2 regions of the Burkholderia sp. NLJ2 genome follow, and region 2 is predicted to be linked to the other one. Evidence: predicted binding sites of a transcription regulator. Region 2 holds the regulator's gene; the other holds the start of a gene.
The links. The regulator FliA, encoded in region 2, starts transcription of late flagellar genes. The targets are predictions, from matches to a motif close to CTAAAGTTTNNNNNNNNNNNGCCGNTA.
Positions count from the first base shown of each region.

Region 1 (7,238 bases), 440 kb from region 2:
GTGTAGGTCGTCAGCGTGCCGCTCGCGAAACCGTCCTGCACGAGGTTGTTCACGCCGTCCTTGCCGCCGTACTGCGTGGTGCCGGTCAGGTCGAGCGTGATGCTCTGCGGCGTCGCCGAGCCGTCGGTGTTCGGCACGGTGAACTGGAACTGGCCGAGCGACGTGGTCGGCGTCGGCGGCGTGCCCGTCGTCGTGCTCTGGATCGCGCCCGACGAATTGAACGTGATCGTGCCGAGATCGGTCGCCGCGCCACCCTGGACGCCCGCGTACGCTTCCCACGTGCCGGCCGCCGACTTCACGAAGTACATGCTGACGGCCTGCGAGCCGCCGAGCGTGTCGTACACCTGGATCGACGTCGAGTAGTTGGAGGTCGTGGTGTCGTTCGGGTTGAACGGCGTCTTGACCGGCACCGTGTCCTGCGAGTTCAGGTTGAACTGGCCGGTGATCTTGGTCGTCGCGGTCGGCGCGATGTTGGTCGTCGGCGCCTGCATCGGCACGGTCTGCGCGGTGTTGATCACGCCGCCCGGGCCCGCCGTGTAGCCCATCAGGTTGCGGCCTTGCGAGTCGACGATGAAGCCGGCCTTGTCGCGCTGGAACGTGCCGTCGCGCGAGTACGTCGTCACGCCGTTGTTCGACATCTGGAAGAAGCCGTTGCCGTTGATCGCGACGTCGAGCGACGAGTTCGTCGTATTGATCGTGCCCTGGCCGAACTGCTGCTGTACCGAGTTCAGCGTCGTGCCGATGCCGATCTGCGTGTTGACCGACGTCGCGACCGAGTTCGCGTACATGTCGGCGAACTGCGCGGTGCTCGACTTGAAGCCGACCGTGTTCGCGTTCGCGATGTTGTTGCCGATCACGTCGAGCGCGTTCGAAGCGCCGGCGAGGCCGCTCAGCCCCTGTTGATAACCCATTTCGGTCTCCGTTTCGAGAAAACTCGATCAGTTGGTGGTGGTGCCGCCGGACGAGGACGACGTCTTGACGTTCGGGAAGATCGACGCGACCTGGGTGAGCCCCACCGTCGTACCGTTCGACAGCACCAGCCCCGCCGTGCCGTCGGCCTGCTTGATCACGCTCTGCACCTGCGCGGCCGCCAGCACGGTCGGCGCGTAGGTCTTGCCATCGGTGCCGGTGTACTGCGCGCTGACCGTGTACGCGCCGTCCGGCAGCGCATTGCCGGCCACGTCCGTCGGCGTCCAGTTGAACGGCACGGTGCCGGCCGACTGCTTGCCCGCGTTGATCGTGTTGACGACGGCGCCCGAGCTGTTCTTCACGGTGATCGTCAGGTTCGACACGTCGCTCGTGAGCGACACGCCGAACGGTGATGCCGCGCCGCTCTTCACCGCGACCGAATTGCCCGGCGCGAGCACGTTCGAGCCGATCAGCAGCGCGGCCTGCGTCTGCTGGCCGGCCGCGAGCTGCGTCGACAGCGACGTGAGCGACGTGTTCAGCTGCGCGATGCCGCTCACCGTGTTGATCTGCGCGAGCTGCGTCGTCATCTGCGAACTGTCGACCGGGCTCGTCGGATCCTGGTTCTGCAGCTGCGTGACGAGCAGCTTCAGGAACGTCGCCTGCAGGTCGCTCGCCGACGTGCCGTTGGTCGACGACACTTTGTTGGTGTTCATCGTGTCGGTCGGCAAGGTCGACACGCTCGTGCCGTTGCCGCCGATCGTCGTGTTGGAGGATGTCATCCTGGGTGGCCTTCTGTCGGAACTGTCGGAACTTTCGGGTCTGTAAGGTCGGTCGGCGCGCGGCTCACGTGCCGATCGTCAGCGTCTTGAGCATCAGCGTCTTCGCGGTGTTCAGCGTCTCGACGTTGGCCTGGTACGAGCGCGACGCCGAGATCATGTTCACCATCTCCTGCACCGGGTCGACGTTCGGCATCTGCACGTAGCCGTTCGCGTCGGCGGCCGGGTTCGCCGGGTCGAAGGTCGATTTCATCGGCGACGGGTCGTCCACCACCTTCGTCACGCGCACGCCGCCCACGCCCTGGCCGGACGCGGTGCGCGCGCCGCCCATCGGGTCGGTCGCGAACACGACCTGCTTGGCCTTGTACGGCTTGCCGTCGGGGCCGGTGGCGCTGTCGGCGTTCGCGAGGTTCGACGCGGTGACGTTCAGGCGCTGCGATTGCGCGGACAGCGCCGAACCGGCGACGCCGAAGATGTTCATCAACGAAGGCATGGAGGCTCCTTGTACTGGTGCGCGGGGTCGGAAGCGGCGCGCTTACGAGTTCGTCGAGATCGCGGCGATCATGGCCTTGATCTGCTGGGTCATCACGGTCATCCCGGTTTGGTAGTGCAGCGCGTTGTTCGCGAACTGCACGCGTTCGACGTCGAGATCGACCGTGTTGCCGTCGAGCGACGGCTGCAGCGGCATCCGGTACTGCGCGCGGCCGTAGTCGTCGGCCGGGCCGCCCGTCGGGATCAGCTTCGCCGTGCCGGCCATGTGGCCCGCCGCCGTCGACACCATCGACATGCCGCTCGTCACGCCGGCCGGCTGCGTCATCGGCAGTTGCGCGGCGTTGCTCGGCGCGAGGCCGCCGTTCGTCTGCTTCAGCGAGCGCGCGAGCGTCGATGCGAAATCGACGTCGCGGGCCTGGTAGCCGGGCGTGTCGGCGTTCGCGATGTTCGACGACAGCAGTTCCTGCCGGTAGGCGCGCACGTCGAGCGCCTGTCGGCCGAACGCGAATTCCGCATCGAGTTTGTCCAGCATGTGTGCGTCTCTCCGTATGAAGCGCTGCACGCCCCTCGCGCCGGATGGCAACCCGAGAGGCTTTTTTCCATGACAGCGATGGTAGGCGCCGCGTGCAACCGGCAATCGGGCGAATAACGCGGCAAAGGCCCCCTCTATTCATCGTTTGCGCGGCGGCCCGGCTCCCTAGAATGCAACTCGGATCAACGGATCGAGGACACGGCGATGACGGGCAGCGCACTTCGCGGCAGGAACGGGCGGCTCACGCACGTGCGGCGTGCGTTTGCGCTCGCCGCGGCGCTGTGGATCGCCGCGCCGGCCGCGCACGCGGACGACGGGATGATCGTGATTCCCGGACGCGGCGAGACGGCCGAAACCGCGCTCGCGCACGCCAATGCGGCGAGCGGCGGGCAGTTCGGCGGGAATGCGGGGATGGCTTTGGGTGCGGGGATGGCGGCGGACGCCGGACGTGCGGCCGGAGCGGGTGGTGCGGCCGGAGTGGGTGGTGCGGGTGGTGCGGCCGGTGCCGCCGCTGCCGGCTACGCGGCGCAACCGGCCGGCACGATGATCGTGACGAACGTCCCGCCGCCGGCTGCCGCACCGGCCTCCGTCTACACAGCTGCTCGCGCGAACACCGCCTACGGCGCGCCGCGCGCCGCCGATCCCAACGCCATCGCGACGGTCGTCGCCGGTACGTCGGAGCCCGCGTCGAATCCCGCGCGGCCGGCGCCGCCGGCAGTCGCCGCACGCATGGCGGCGGGCCGCGCCGCGTCAGCCGCGCCGGCGCCGCGCGCACCGGTGGCTTCCGCCAACCCGGCCCAGGCGGCCCCCGCAGCCCAGCCCGCGACGCCGCCCGGCCAGCAAGACCCCGACGCGATCCGCCGCGCGGCCCTCACGTTCCTGCAGCAGCAGATCGCGGGCCTGCCCGGCAAGACCACCGCGACGGTCACGACCGCGTTTCCGCGCGGGCTCGCCGCGTGCACGACGCTCGAGCCGTTCCTGCCGACCGGCGCGCGCCTGTGGGGCCGCACGACGGTCGGCGTGCGCTGCGCGGGCGAGCGGCCGTGGACCGTCTACCTGCAGGCGAAGGTCGCCGTGCAGGCCACCTATTACGTCGCCGCGCGCCAGATCGCGCCCGGCGAGCCGCTGGGCGCGGCCGACCTGATCGCGCGCGACGGCGACCTGACGGTACTGCCGCTCGCGGTGATCACCGATCCGGCGCAGGCGATCGGCTCGACCGCGCTCGCGCGCATCTCGGCCGGGCTGCCGCTGCGGCAGGACATGCTGAAGAGCGCGGCGTCGGTGTCGGCCGGCCAGACGGTGCGGGTTGTCGCGGCCGGCCCCGGTTTCACGATTTCGGCCGAAGGCAGCGTGCTCGCGAATGCGGCGCCCGGCCAGTCGGTGCGGGTCCGGATGGCGGCGGGCCAGATCGTCACGGCGATCGTCAAGGACGCCGGCACCGTGGAAATTCCGCTGTAGGGCCGGATGCCGCTGCAAGATTGCAAAGAATTGTTTATTCGGAGAATTTCGGGCTCACGATGCTAAAGTTCGGGCCGACCCGGCCGTTATCTGGGTCAAACCGTACAGGAAACCCATCGTGAAGATCGATTCCACTCCGAACTCGAGCCCCGTCGTGCCGACCGGCAACGGCGCGACCCGTGCGCAATCCGGCACGGCCCAGTCGTCCGCGCAGGCGGCCGATGCAGGATCGACCGGCGGCGACACGACCGTGAACCTGTCGGGTCTGTCCGGCCAGTTGCGCTCGGCATCCGCGTCCGGCAACGCCGATATCGACACGGGCCTTGTCCAGTCGATCAAGGATGCGCTGAAAGACGGCACGCTGACGATCGACGCGAACAAGATTGCCGACGGCGTATTGAATACCGCCCGCGAGCTGCTGCAGCAGCAGCGCCCGCAGGGCAGCTGAGCCGGCCGCCTCGCGGCCGGTCCCCCGGTTTGCCGGCGCACCGCACCACGCGCGCCGGCGCGACGAGCATGACGCGATGAGAGAAGAGCTGCTGGCCACGGTCAACGACGAACACGCGACGGTCGAGGCGTTCGCGTCCCTGCTCGCGTATGAAGAAAAAGCGCTGACGACGCCGGAGCCGCTCGAGATGCTGCCCGGGATCGTCGAGAAGAAGAGCGAGCTGATCGACCGGCTCGCGCAGCTCGAGCGCACGCGCGACACGCAGTTGTCCGCGCTCGGCTTTGCGTCGGGCAAGAAAGGGATGGACCAGGCCGCCGAGCGCGATGCACGCCTCGCCGGCCGCTGGCAGTTGCTGCAGCAGGCCGCCGAACGCGCACGCCAGGCCAACGCGAACAACGGGATGCTGATCCGGATCCGGATGGACTACAACGAGCGCGCGCTCGCGGTGCTGCGCTCGGCCCCCGCACCGGCCGGCGTCTACGGCCCCGATGGGCGCGTGTCGGCACTGATGCGCTGACGTCGCGCGGCGGCGCGCATCGCGCCCCGCCCCGCCGCTTCACCCGCCTCGCCGCTGCACCCGCCTCACCCGCTTCACCCCGAATTCCGCTTCGACAGACCGGGCTCCAGCCCGGCGCAACCGTCCCCCCGATACGCGGCAGCGCAGCCGCGCTGCCTGATCCAACAACAACAGATCGGAGGGCATCGATGCATCATTCCCGTTTTGAATCCGCACGCCGTGTGGCCGCCATCGCCACGCTCGGCGCCGCGCTGACGTTCACCGCGTCGCTCGCGCCGGCCGCCCCGGCCCCGCTGCCGACGCCGACCGGCGACATGACGCTGTCGCCGGCCGGCCCGCTCGCGGCACCGGCTTCCACTCCGCCCGGCAGGGCGCCGCGCGCGTCGCGCGGCAGCGACACCTACACCTACCTGCGCTGCTGGTACCGGATCAGCGACGATCCGCTCAAGCCCGAGGCGACCTACGAATGGGCGCGCGATCCGGCGGGCGGCGACTGGTATCGCGTGCCCGGCTACTGGTGGGCGGACGGCGTCACGCAGTGGAAGAACATGTTCTACAGCGCGACAACGCAGGACACGCTCGCCGACGTCTGCCGCAAGACGCTCGCCGCGCGCGGCATCCGCGCGAACCTGACGCAGGCGGTCGCGGCGAACAACGCGCTGTCGTTCAACTACACGGTCTGGACGATCGACGCCGCGCAGCAGGACGCGCGAGTCAACAAGCTGATCGTGTTCGGCGACAGCCTGTCCGACACCCAGAACATGTTCAACGCGAGCCAGTGGAAGCTGCCGAACGGCACGAGCTGGCACGCCGGACGCTTCAGCAACGGGCCGGTGTGGGCCGAATACGTCGCGAACACGCTGCGGCTGCCGTTCTACAACTGGGCAATCGGCGGTGCGGCGACCGACCAGCACCTCGTCGTGCCGGGCCTGGTGCAGGAGGTCGACTCGTGGCGCGAATACATGGATCGCGCGCCGAACTACCGGCCCGCCAATACGCTGTTCGTGGTGTTCGCCGGCGGCAACGATCTCGTGAACTACGGCCGCACGTCCGAGCAGGCGGCGAACGCGGTGCGCGACAGTCTCGAGCGGCTCGCCGCGGCCGGCGCGACGCGCATCCTGCTCGTCACGCTGCCGGACGTGTCGCGCGCGCCGGTGTTCGCGACGCGCACCGACACCGCCAGCGTCGCCGCGCAGGTCAAGGACTACAACCAGCGGCTCGCCGACGCGGCGGCCGCCGTCCGAGCCCGCTACGGCGCGACGCTGCGGCTCGAGGTGTTCGACGCGTACGCGCCGTTCGACGATCTGCTGAACCGCCCCGCGCAATACGGCTTCGACGATGCGAAGCGCTCGTGCCTCGACATCCCGAAGCCGTCGTCGCTGACCTACCTGGCCGCGCAGACGCCGCGCGCGGACTGCCGCGACCCGGCGCGCTTCGTGTTCTGGGACACGCTGCACCCGACGACGCGCACGCACGCGTGGCTCGCCGAGCGGATCACGCCGTTCGTGCGCGCGCGATTGCTGGATTGAAATGGATCCGGATCGGGCGCCGATGATCCGTCATCGATGACCGACGGACAGCGGGCGGCCGACGCCGCCCGCGCCGGCACCGCTTACAGCAACGGGCACGCCGTCACCTGCGTGCCGCGCTCCACACACAGCCGCTCGTAGTCGCGCAGGTACGCGCGCTCGTCGTCGTCCAGCAGGTCGAGATCGATCAGGTCCCAGTCGTAGCCGACCGTCACGATGTTCTCGAACGTCACCGTGTCCGGCTGCGCGTCGTCCTGCCGGATGATCACGATGTTCTCGATCCGCACGCCGCCCTTGCCCGGCACGTAGATGCCCGGCTCGACCGAAATCACCGCGTTCGGCACCAGCCCGTACTTCGCGCCCGGCGCGAAGCGCACACCGCCCTCGTGCACGTGAATCCCGACGCCGTGCCCGGTGCCGTGGCCGAAATCGTGGCCGTGATCGCGGCACACCTGCCGCACGAGGGCGTCGACGTCGCTGCCCGTCGCAGAGGCCGGGAAGCGCGCGACGAGCCCCTTGATGCACGCCTTCAGCGCGACCGTGTAGATCTCGCGCTGCCACGGCTGCGCGACCGTGT
Region 1 covers NZ_CP137808.1:3,456,330-3,463,567, forward strand. The annotation lists gene flgE (flagellar hook protein FlgE) at 1-911, opposite strand, end outside; gene R9B84_RS15940 (flagellar hook assembly protein FlgD) at 939-1,688, opposite strand; gene flgC (flagellar basal body rod protein FlgC) at 1,753-2,178, opposite strand; gene flgB (flagellar basal body rod protein FlgB) at 2,221-2,709, opposite strand; gene flgA (flagellar basal body P-ring formation chaperone FlgA) at 2,914-4,167, shown strand; gene flgM (flagellar biosynthesis anti-sigma factor FlgM) at 4,286-4,615, shown strand; gene R9B84_RS15965 (flagellar protein FlgN) at 4,692-5,132, shown strand; gene R9B84_RS15970 (SGNH/GDSL hydrolase family protein) at 5,321-6,661, shown strand; gene R9B84_RS15975 (M24 family metallopeptidase) at 6,745-7,238, opposite strand, start outside.
Region 1: a site for FliA is predicted at 4,230-4,256, ahead of flgM (flagellar biosynthesis anti-sigma factor FlgM). Genes of this name have one in related genera too.

Region 2 (7,238 bases):
GCTGTATTCGGCCGTCGCCGAAGTGCTCGCGTGGGTCTACCAGCTCAAGCGCTTCCGTTCGGAAGGCGGCGCGTTCCCCGCGGTGCCGGTCGATCTCGACGTGCCGGCCGAACTCGACAAGGGCACGTCGGTGTCCGCCGACGATGAACGCGAGGAAGCCGAAGACACGCTCGGCAAGCAAGGCAAGCAAGGAGCCTCGGCATGAGCACCCCGACCGGCCTGCTCTCGAAGCGCACGAACCTGCTCGCGGGCGCCAACCTGCGCTCGCTCGCGGGCCCCGTCCTGATCTGCATGATCCTGGGGATGATGATCCTGCCGCTGCCGCCGATGCTGCTGGATCTGCTGTTCACGTTCAACATCGCGCTGTCGGTGATGGTGCTGCTCGTCAGCATGTACACGATGAAGCCGCTCGATTTCGCGGCGTTCCCGAGCGTGCTGCTGTTCTCGACGCTCTTGCGCCTGTCGCTGAACGTCGCGTCGACGCGCGTCGTGCTGCTCGAGGGCCATACGGGCCCCGACGCGGCCGGCCAGGTGATCGAGGCGTTCGGCCACTTCCTCGTCGGCGGCAACTTCGCGGTCGGTATCGTCGTGTTCGTGATCCTGATGATCATCAACTTCATGGTGATCACGAAGGGCGCGGGGCGGATCGCCGAAGTGTCCGCACGCTTCACGCTCGACGCGATGCCTGGCAAGCAGATGGCGATCGACGCCGACCTGAACGCCGGCCTCATCAACGAGGAACAGGCGCGCAAGCGCCGCCTGGCCGTGTCGCAGGAAGCCGAGTTCTACGGGTCGATGGACGGCGCGTCGAAGTTCGTGCGCGGCGACGCGATCGCCGGCCTGATCATCATGGCGATCAACGTGATCGGCGGGCTGATCGTCGGGATGGTGCAGCACGACATGAGCTTCGCGGCGGCCGGCACGAACTACACGCTGCTGACGATCGGCGACGGCCTCGTCGCGCAGATCCCGTCGCTCGTGATCTCGACCGCGGCCGGCGTGATCGTGTCGCGCGTCGCGACCGACGAGGACATCGGCACGCAGATCACCGGCCAGTTGTTCACGAACCCGCGCGTGCTGACGATCACCGGCGTGATCATCGTGATCATGGGGCTGATCCCGGGGATGCCGCACTTCGCGTTCCTCGCGCTCGGCGGCGGCGCGATCTGGCTGGCCCGCACGCAGACGAAGCGCGCGGCGGCCCGCAAGGCGGCCGGCGACGTGACCGACATCGCGCCGCCCGCCGTGCTGCCGTCCGACAGCCACGAAGCGACCTGGGACGACGTGCAGCTGATCGACCCGCTCGGCCTCGAAGTCGGCTACCGGCTGATCCCGCTCGTCGACAAGAACAGCGACGGCGAGCTGCTCAAGCGCATCAAGAGCATCCGCAAGAAATTCGCGCAGGAAATCGGCTTCCTGCCGCCGGTGATCCATATCCGCGACAACCTCGAACTGCGGCCGAACGCGTACCGGATCGCGCTGAAGGGCGTCGAGATCGGCGTCGGCGAAGTGTTCCCGGGCCAGTGGCTCGCGATCAACCCCGGCCAGGTGACGGCCGCGCTGCCGGGCGCCCTGACGCAGGATCCCGCGTTCGGGCTGCCGGCCGTGTGGATCGACATCGCGCTGCGCGAACAGGCGCAGGTGTACGGCTACACGGTGGTCGACGCGAGCACGGTCGTCGCGACGCACCTGAACCATCTCGTCGTCCAGCACGCGGCCGAGCTGCTTGGCCGCCAGGAAGTGCAGGCGCTCGTCGAGCGCACCGGCAAGGACGCGCCGTCGCTCGTCGAGGACCTCGTGCCGAAGACGATCTCGCTGACGACGCTGCAGAAGGTGCTGCAGAACCTGCTCGAGGAAGGCGTGCCGATCCGCGACATGCGCACGATCCTCGAGGCCGTGTCCGAACATGCGGGCCGCGGCGACGCGTTCGAGATCACCGCCGCGGTGCGGCTCTCGCTCGGCCGTGCGATCACGCAGCAGTGGTATCCGGGCGCGGGCGAGATGCAGGTGATGGGCCTCGACTCGAATCTCGAGCGCGTGCTGTCGCAGGCGCTCGCCACCGGCGCGAACCCGGGCCTCGAACCCGGCCTCGCGCACAACCTTCTGACCGGCACGCAACAAGCGATGCTGCGTCAACAGAATCTCGGGCTGCCGCCCGTGCTGCTGGTGCAGCACGCGCTGCGCGCGATGCTCGCGCGTTTCCTGCGCCGCAGCCTGCCGCAATTGAAAGTGCTGTCGTATGCCGAAGTGCCGGACACACGCACGATCAAAGTCGTTAACGTCATCGGGGGTTCCGCTTGAACATTCGCAAATTCACCGGCGCAACGAGCCGCGACGCGCTTCGTCTCGTGCGCGAGGCGCTGGGTGCCGACGCGGTCGTACTGTCGAACCGCACGCTCGATGACGGCAGCGTCGAAATCGTCGCACTCGCCGATTCGGACCTCGCCGCGGTGACGCCGCCGGCCGCCGCACGGCCGCGGATCGCCGCGCCGCGCGTGCCGGAATCCGTGCCGGCCGCCGCGGTGCCGGGCATCGTGTCGCGCCCGGGCGCCACGTTCGCGCGCCCGAGCGTCAATCCGTATGCGGCGGGCGAAGGCGGGCTGCCGGACGTGTTCTCGTCCGTGTTCGGCGCCAGCGCCGAAGCGGATGAAACGGCGGCGCAACCTTCGACGATCGATGCGGATGCCCAGGCTGCGGGTTCGCCGTCGAGCGCCGCACCGGCCACCGGGATGCCCGTTGCCGGTTCGCCCGCGACCGGTTGGCCGGCCCCCGGAGCGCCGGCCGCCGGATGGCCGGCCCCGACTTCCGAACCCGCACCGTGGCTTGTCGAGCACGCGAAGCGCCTGACGCAGCAGCGCGACGCGCTGATCGCGCGTGCGCAGGCGACGCCTGCCGCACCGCAAGCCGGCGCGCCCGCACCGCAGGGCGCCGCGAGTGCGCCGTCGCCCGACTGGGCACGCGACATCGTGCGCGATGCCGAACGCCGGATGCCGGCAGCCGCGCCGCGCATGCCCGACACGAGCGCCGTGAACGCGGCGAAAGCCTCGGAGCGCACGCGCCTGTCCGCCGACTCGGCCGCCGCGGTGGCCGATGCGGTGAAGTCGCGCATCGAGCGGATCGTCAACGATACGGTGATGCAGGAACTTGGCGAACTGCGCGGCATGATGGAAGAGCAGTTCGACAGCCTGATGTGGCACGACCGCCAGCGTCGCAGCGCCGTGCATGGCGCGCTGACGAAGCACCTGTTCGCGGCCGGTCTTTCCGCGCAGCTCGTGCGGATGCTGGTCGACAACCTGCCGTCCGGCGACGGCACGCAGACCTTCGAACAAGCCGCCGAATGGGCGCAGTCGGTGCTCGCGGCGAACCTGCCGGTGCTCGACAGCGAGGACGCGCTGATGGAGCGCGGCGGCGTGTTCGCGCTGATGGGGCCGACCGGCGTCGGCAAGACGACCACCACCGCGAAGCTGGCCGCGCGCTGCGTGATGCGCTTCGGCGCGAGCAAGGTCGCGCTGCTGACCACCGACAGCTACCGGATCGGCGGCCACGAGCAGCTGCGCATCTTCGGCAAGATCCTCGGCGTGCCGGTGCACGCGGTGAAGGATGCGGGCGATCTCGCGCTCGCGCTGTCCGAGCTGCGCAACAAGCACATCGTGCTGATCGACACGATCGGCATGAGCCAGCGCGACCGCGCGGTGTCCGACCAGATCGCGATGCTGCACGGCGCGAACGCGCCGGTGCAGCGCCTGCTGCTGCTCAACGCGACGAGCCACGGCGACACCCTCAACGAGGTCGTGCAGGCGTACCGCAGCGCGGGCGAGCATCCGGACCTGGCCGGCTGCATCCTCACGAAGCTCGACGAGGCGACCCACCTCGGCGGCGTGCTCGACACGGTGATCCGCTACAAGCTGCCGATCCACTACGTGTCGACCGGCCAGAAGGTGCCGGAGAACCTGTATGTCGCATCGACCAAATTCCTGCTGAAGAGCGCATTTTGTGTGCCGCGCGACGGCTCGCCCTTCGTGCCGCAAGACGAAGACATGCCGACGCTGCTTTCCGCCCTGACCGCACGTTCCACTGCCGAGCTGCACGAGGTGCGATTTGGATAAACAAATCATCGATCAGGCCGAAGGGCTGAGGCGCCTGCTGGCCGGGCGCGCGTCGCGCATCGTCGCGGTGACGGGCGGGCCGGCGGGTGTCGGTTGCACGTCCACCATCGTAAACCTGGCGGCGGCGCTCGCGTCGCTCGGCAAGGATGTGCTCGTCGTCGACGAGCGCGCCGACGTGCATTCGGCCAGCGCGACGCTCGCGGGCGCGTGGCTGCGCGACGGCGAACGCACGCGGGTGACTGCCGGCTTCGGCCTGTGCGCGGCCGCGCGGCTCGCGCGGGCCGGCTACAGCGACGCGCAACTGAGCGACTTCATCGACGGCCCGGCCGACATCGTCCTCGTCGACGCGCAGCTCGGCGCCGACGGCTCGTTCTCGGCGCTCGCGCGCGAAGCGCACGACGTGCTGGTCGTCACGCGGGTGGCCGCGCAGGCGATCACCGAGGCGTACGCGTGCATGAAGCGGCTGCATTTCGCGCATGCGTTCGCGCAGTTCCGCGTGCTGACCAATCACGTCGGCAGCCATGCGGACGCGAAGACGGCCTTCGACAACCTCGCGGGCGTCGCGAGCCGCTACCTGACGGTGTCGATCGCCGACGCGGGCTGCGTGAGTGCCGATCCGCTCGTCGAGCACGCGCGCGAGCTGACGCATGTGGTGGTCGACGCGTTCCCGTCGTCGTCGGCCGCACGCGACTACCGGCAGATTGCCGCCGACCTGCTGTACTGGCCGATGCGCCCGCGTTCGGGCGCGGGCCGCGCCGTCCATGCGGGCGGCAAGCCGTCGTATGAGGCGGGCGCGGCACACGCCGCGTGAGCGCTACCGGAAGGAGAGAGCCATGATGTACAACGCTCAAGGAAAGATGTCCCAGTCCGACGTGCTCGCGCAATATGCGCCGCTCGTGCGTCGCCTCGGGCTGCAGCTCGTCGCGAAGATGCCGGCGAGCGTCGACCTCGACGACCTGATCCAGGCCGGCATGATCGGCCTGATGGACGCGGCCGGCCGCTACAAGGAAGACCAGGGCGCGCAGTTCGAGACCTACGCGACGCAGCGCATCCGCGGCGCGATGCTCGACGAATTGCGCAGCAACGACTGGCTGCCGCGCAGCCTGCGCAAGACGTCGCGCGAGGTCGAGCACGCGGTGCACCAGGTCGAGCAGCATCTCGGCCGCTCGGCGAGCGAGACCGAGATCGCGCAGCACCTGAACATGCCGCTCGACGAATACCAGGGGATGCTGCAGGACCTGCACGGCAGCCAGCTCATCTATTACGAGGATTTCGACCGCGCGGCCGACGACGAGCCGTTCCTCGACCGCTATCGCGTCGATCACGCCGATCCGCTGTCGTCGCTGCTCGACGAGCACCTGCGCGAGGCGCTCGTCGAGGCGATCGAGCGGCTGCCGGAGCGCGAGAAGCTGCTGATGTCGCTGTACTACGAACGGGGTCTGAATCTGCGCGAGATCGGCGCGGTGCTCGAAGTGAGCGAATCGCGCGTGTGCCAGCTGCACAGCCAGGCCGTCGCGCGCCTGCGCGCGCGGCTGCGCGAACAGGCGTGGGTCGGCGCGGAGTCCTGACCCTTTCTCGACGACAACGCGCGCCGACGCCGCGCGCTTCGTCCGCTTGCGCATTTTGCGCGCCGATTTGCTACAATCCCTCCCGTTTTCCGAGGAGCGTTGCGACGGACCATCCTGCGTCCGCCAGGCTCGGAAGGCTTCACCAAGCAGCCGTGCGGCGCGCGTTTCGCGACCGTCGCGCCGGCCCCGCTTCCTGAACGGCGCTCACGTCACCAATCTAGAACTTTTTTAGAAAGGAGGGCGTGATGAACGCCATTATCGATTCGCAAGCTTCCAAGGATTACGTCGTCGCCGACATGGCGCTGGCCGGCTGGGGCCGCAAGGAACTGAACATCGCCGAGACCGAAATGCCGGGCCTCGTGCAAATCCGCGACGAATACAAGGCGCAGCAGCCGCTGAAGGGCGCGCGCATCGCAGGTTCGCTGCACATGACGATCCAGACCGGCGTGCTGATCGAGACGCTGAAGGCGCTCGGCGCGGACGTCCGTTGGGCATCGTGCAACATCTTCTCGACGCAGGACCACGCCGCGGCCGCGATCGTCGAAGCCGGCACGCCGGTGTTCGCATTCAAGGGCGAATCGCTCGACGAATACTGGGAATTCTCGCACCGCATCTTCGAATGGCCGAACGGCGAATTCGCGAACATGATCCTGGACGACGGCGGCGACGCAACGCTGCTGCTGATCCTCGGCGCGAAGGCCGAGAAGGACCGTTCGGTGATCGCGAAGCCGACCAACGAGGAAGAAGTCGCGCTGTACAAGTCGATCGCGAAGCACCTCGACATCGACGCGACCTGGTACTCGACGCGTCTCGCGCACATCAAGGGCGTGACCGAAGAAACCACGACCGGCGTGCACCGCCTGTACCAGATGGAAAAGGACGGCCGCCTGCCGTTCCCGGCGTTCAACGTGAACGATTCGGTCACGAAGTCGAAGTTCGACAACCTGTACGGCTGCCGTGAATCGCTCGTCGACGGCATCAAGCGTGCGACCGACGTGATGATCGCGGGCAAGGTCGCGGTCGTCGCCGGCTACGGCGACGTGGGCAAGGGCTGCGCGCAGTCGCTGCGCGGCCTTGGCGCGACCGTGTGGGTGACCGAAATCGATCCGATCTGCGCGCTGCAGGCGGCGATGGAAGGCTACCGCGTCGTGACGATGGAATACGCGGCCGACAAGGCCGACATCTTCGTGACGGCCACCGGCAACTTCCACGTGATCGGCCACGATCACATGAAGGCGATGCGCCACAACGCAATCGTCTGCAATATCGGCCACTTCGACTCGGAAATCGACGTCGCGTCGACCCGCCAGTACGAGTGGGAAAACATCAAGCCGCAGGTCGACCACATCATCTTCCCGGACGGCAAGCGCGTGATCCTGCTGGCGGAAGGCCGCCTCGTGAACCTCGGCTGCGCGACCGGCCACCCGTCGTTCGTGATGTCGAACTCGTTCGCGAACCAGACGCTCGCGCAGATCGAGCTGTTCGTGCGCGGCGCCGAGTACGAGAACAAGGTGTACGTGCTGCCGAAGCATCTCGATGAAAAGGTCGCGCGCCTGCACCTCGC
Region 2 covers NZ_CP137808.1:280,207-287,444, forward strand. The annotation lists gene flhB (flagellar biosynthesis protein FlhB) at 1-205, shown strand, start outside; gene flhA (flagellar biosynthesis protein FlhA) at 202-2,301, shown strand; gene flhF (flagellar biosynthesis protein FlhF) at 2,298-4,106, shown strand; gene R9B84_RS01215 (flagellar biosynthesis protein FlhG) at 4,099-4,917, shown strand; gene R9B84_RS01220 (RNA polymerase sigma factor FliA) at 4,940-5,674, shown strand; S-adenosyl-L-homocysteine riboswitch at 5,760-5,887, shown strand; gene ahcY (adenosylhomocysteinase) at 5,920-7,238, shown strand, end outside.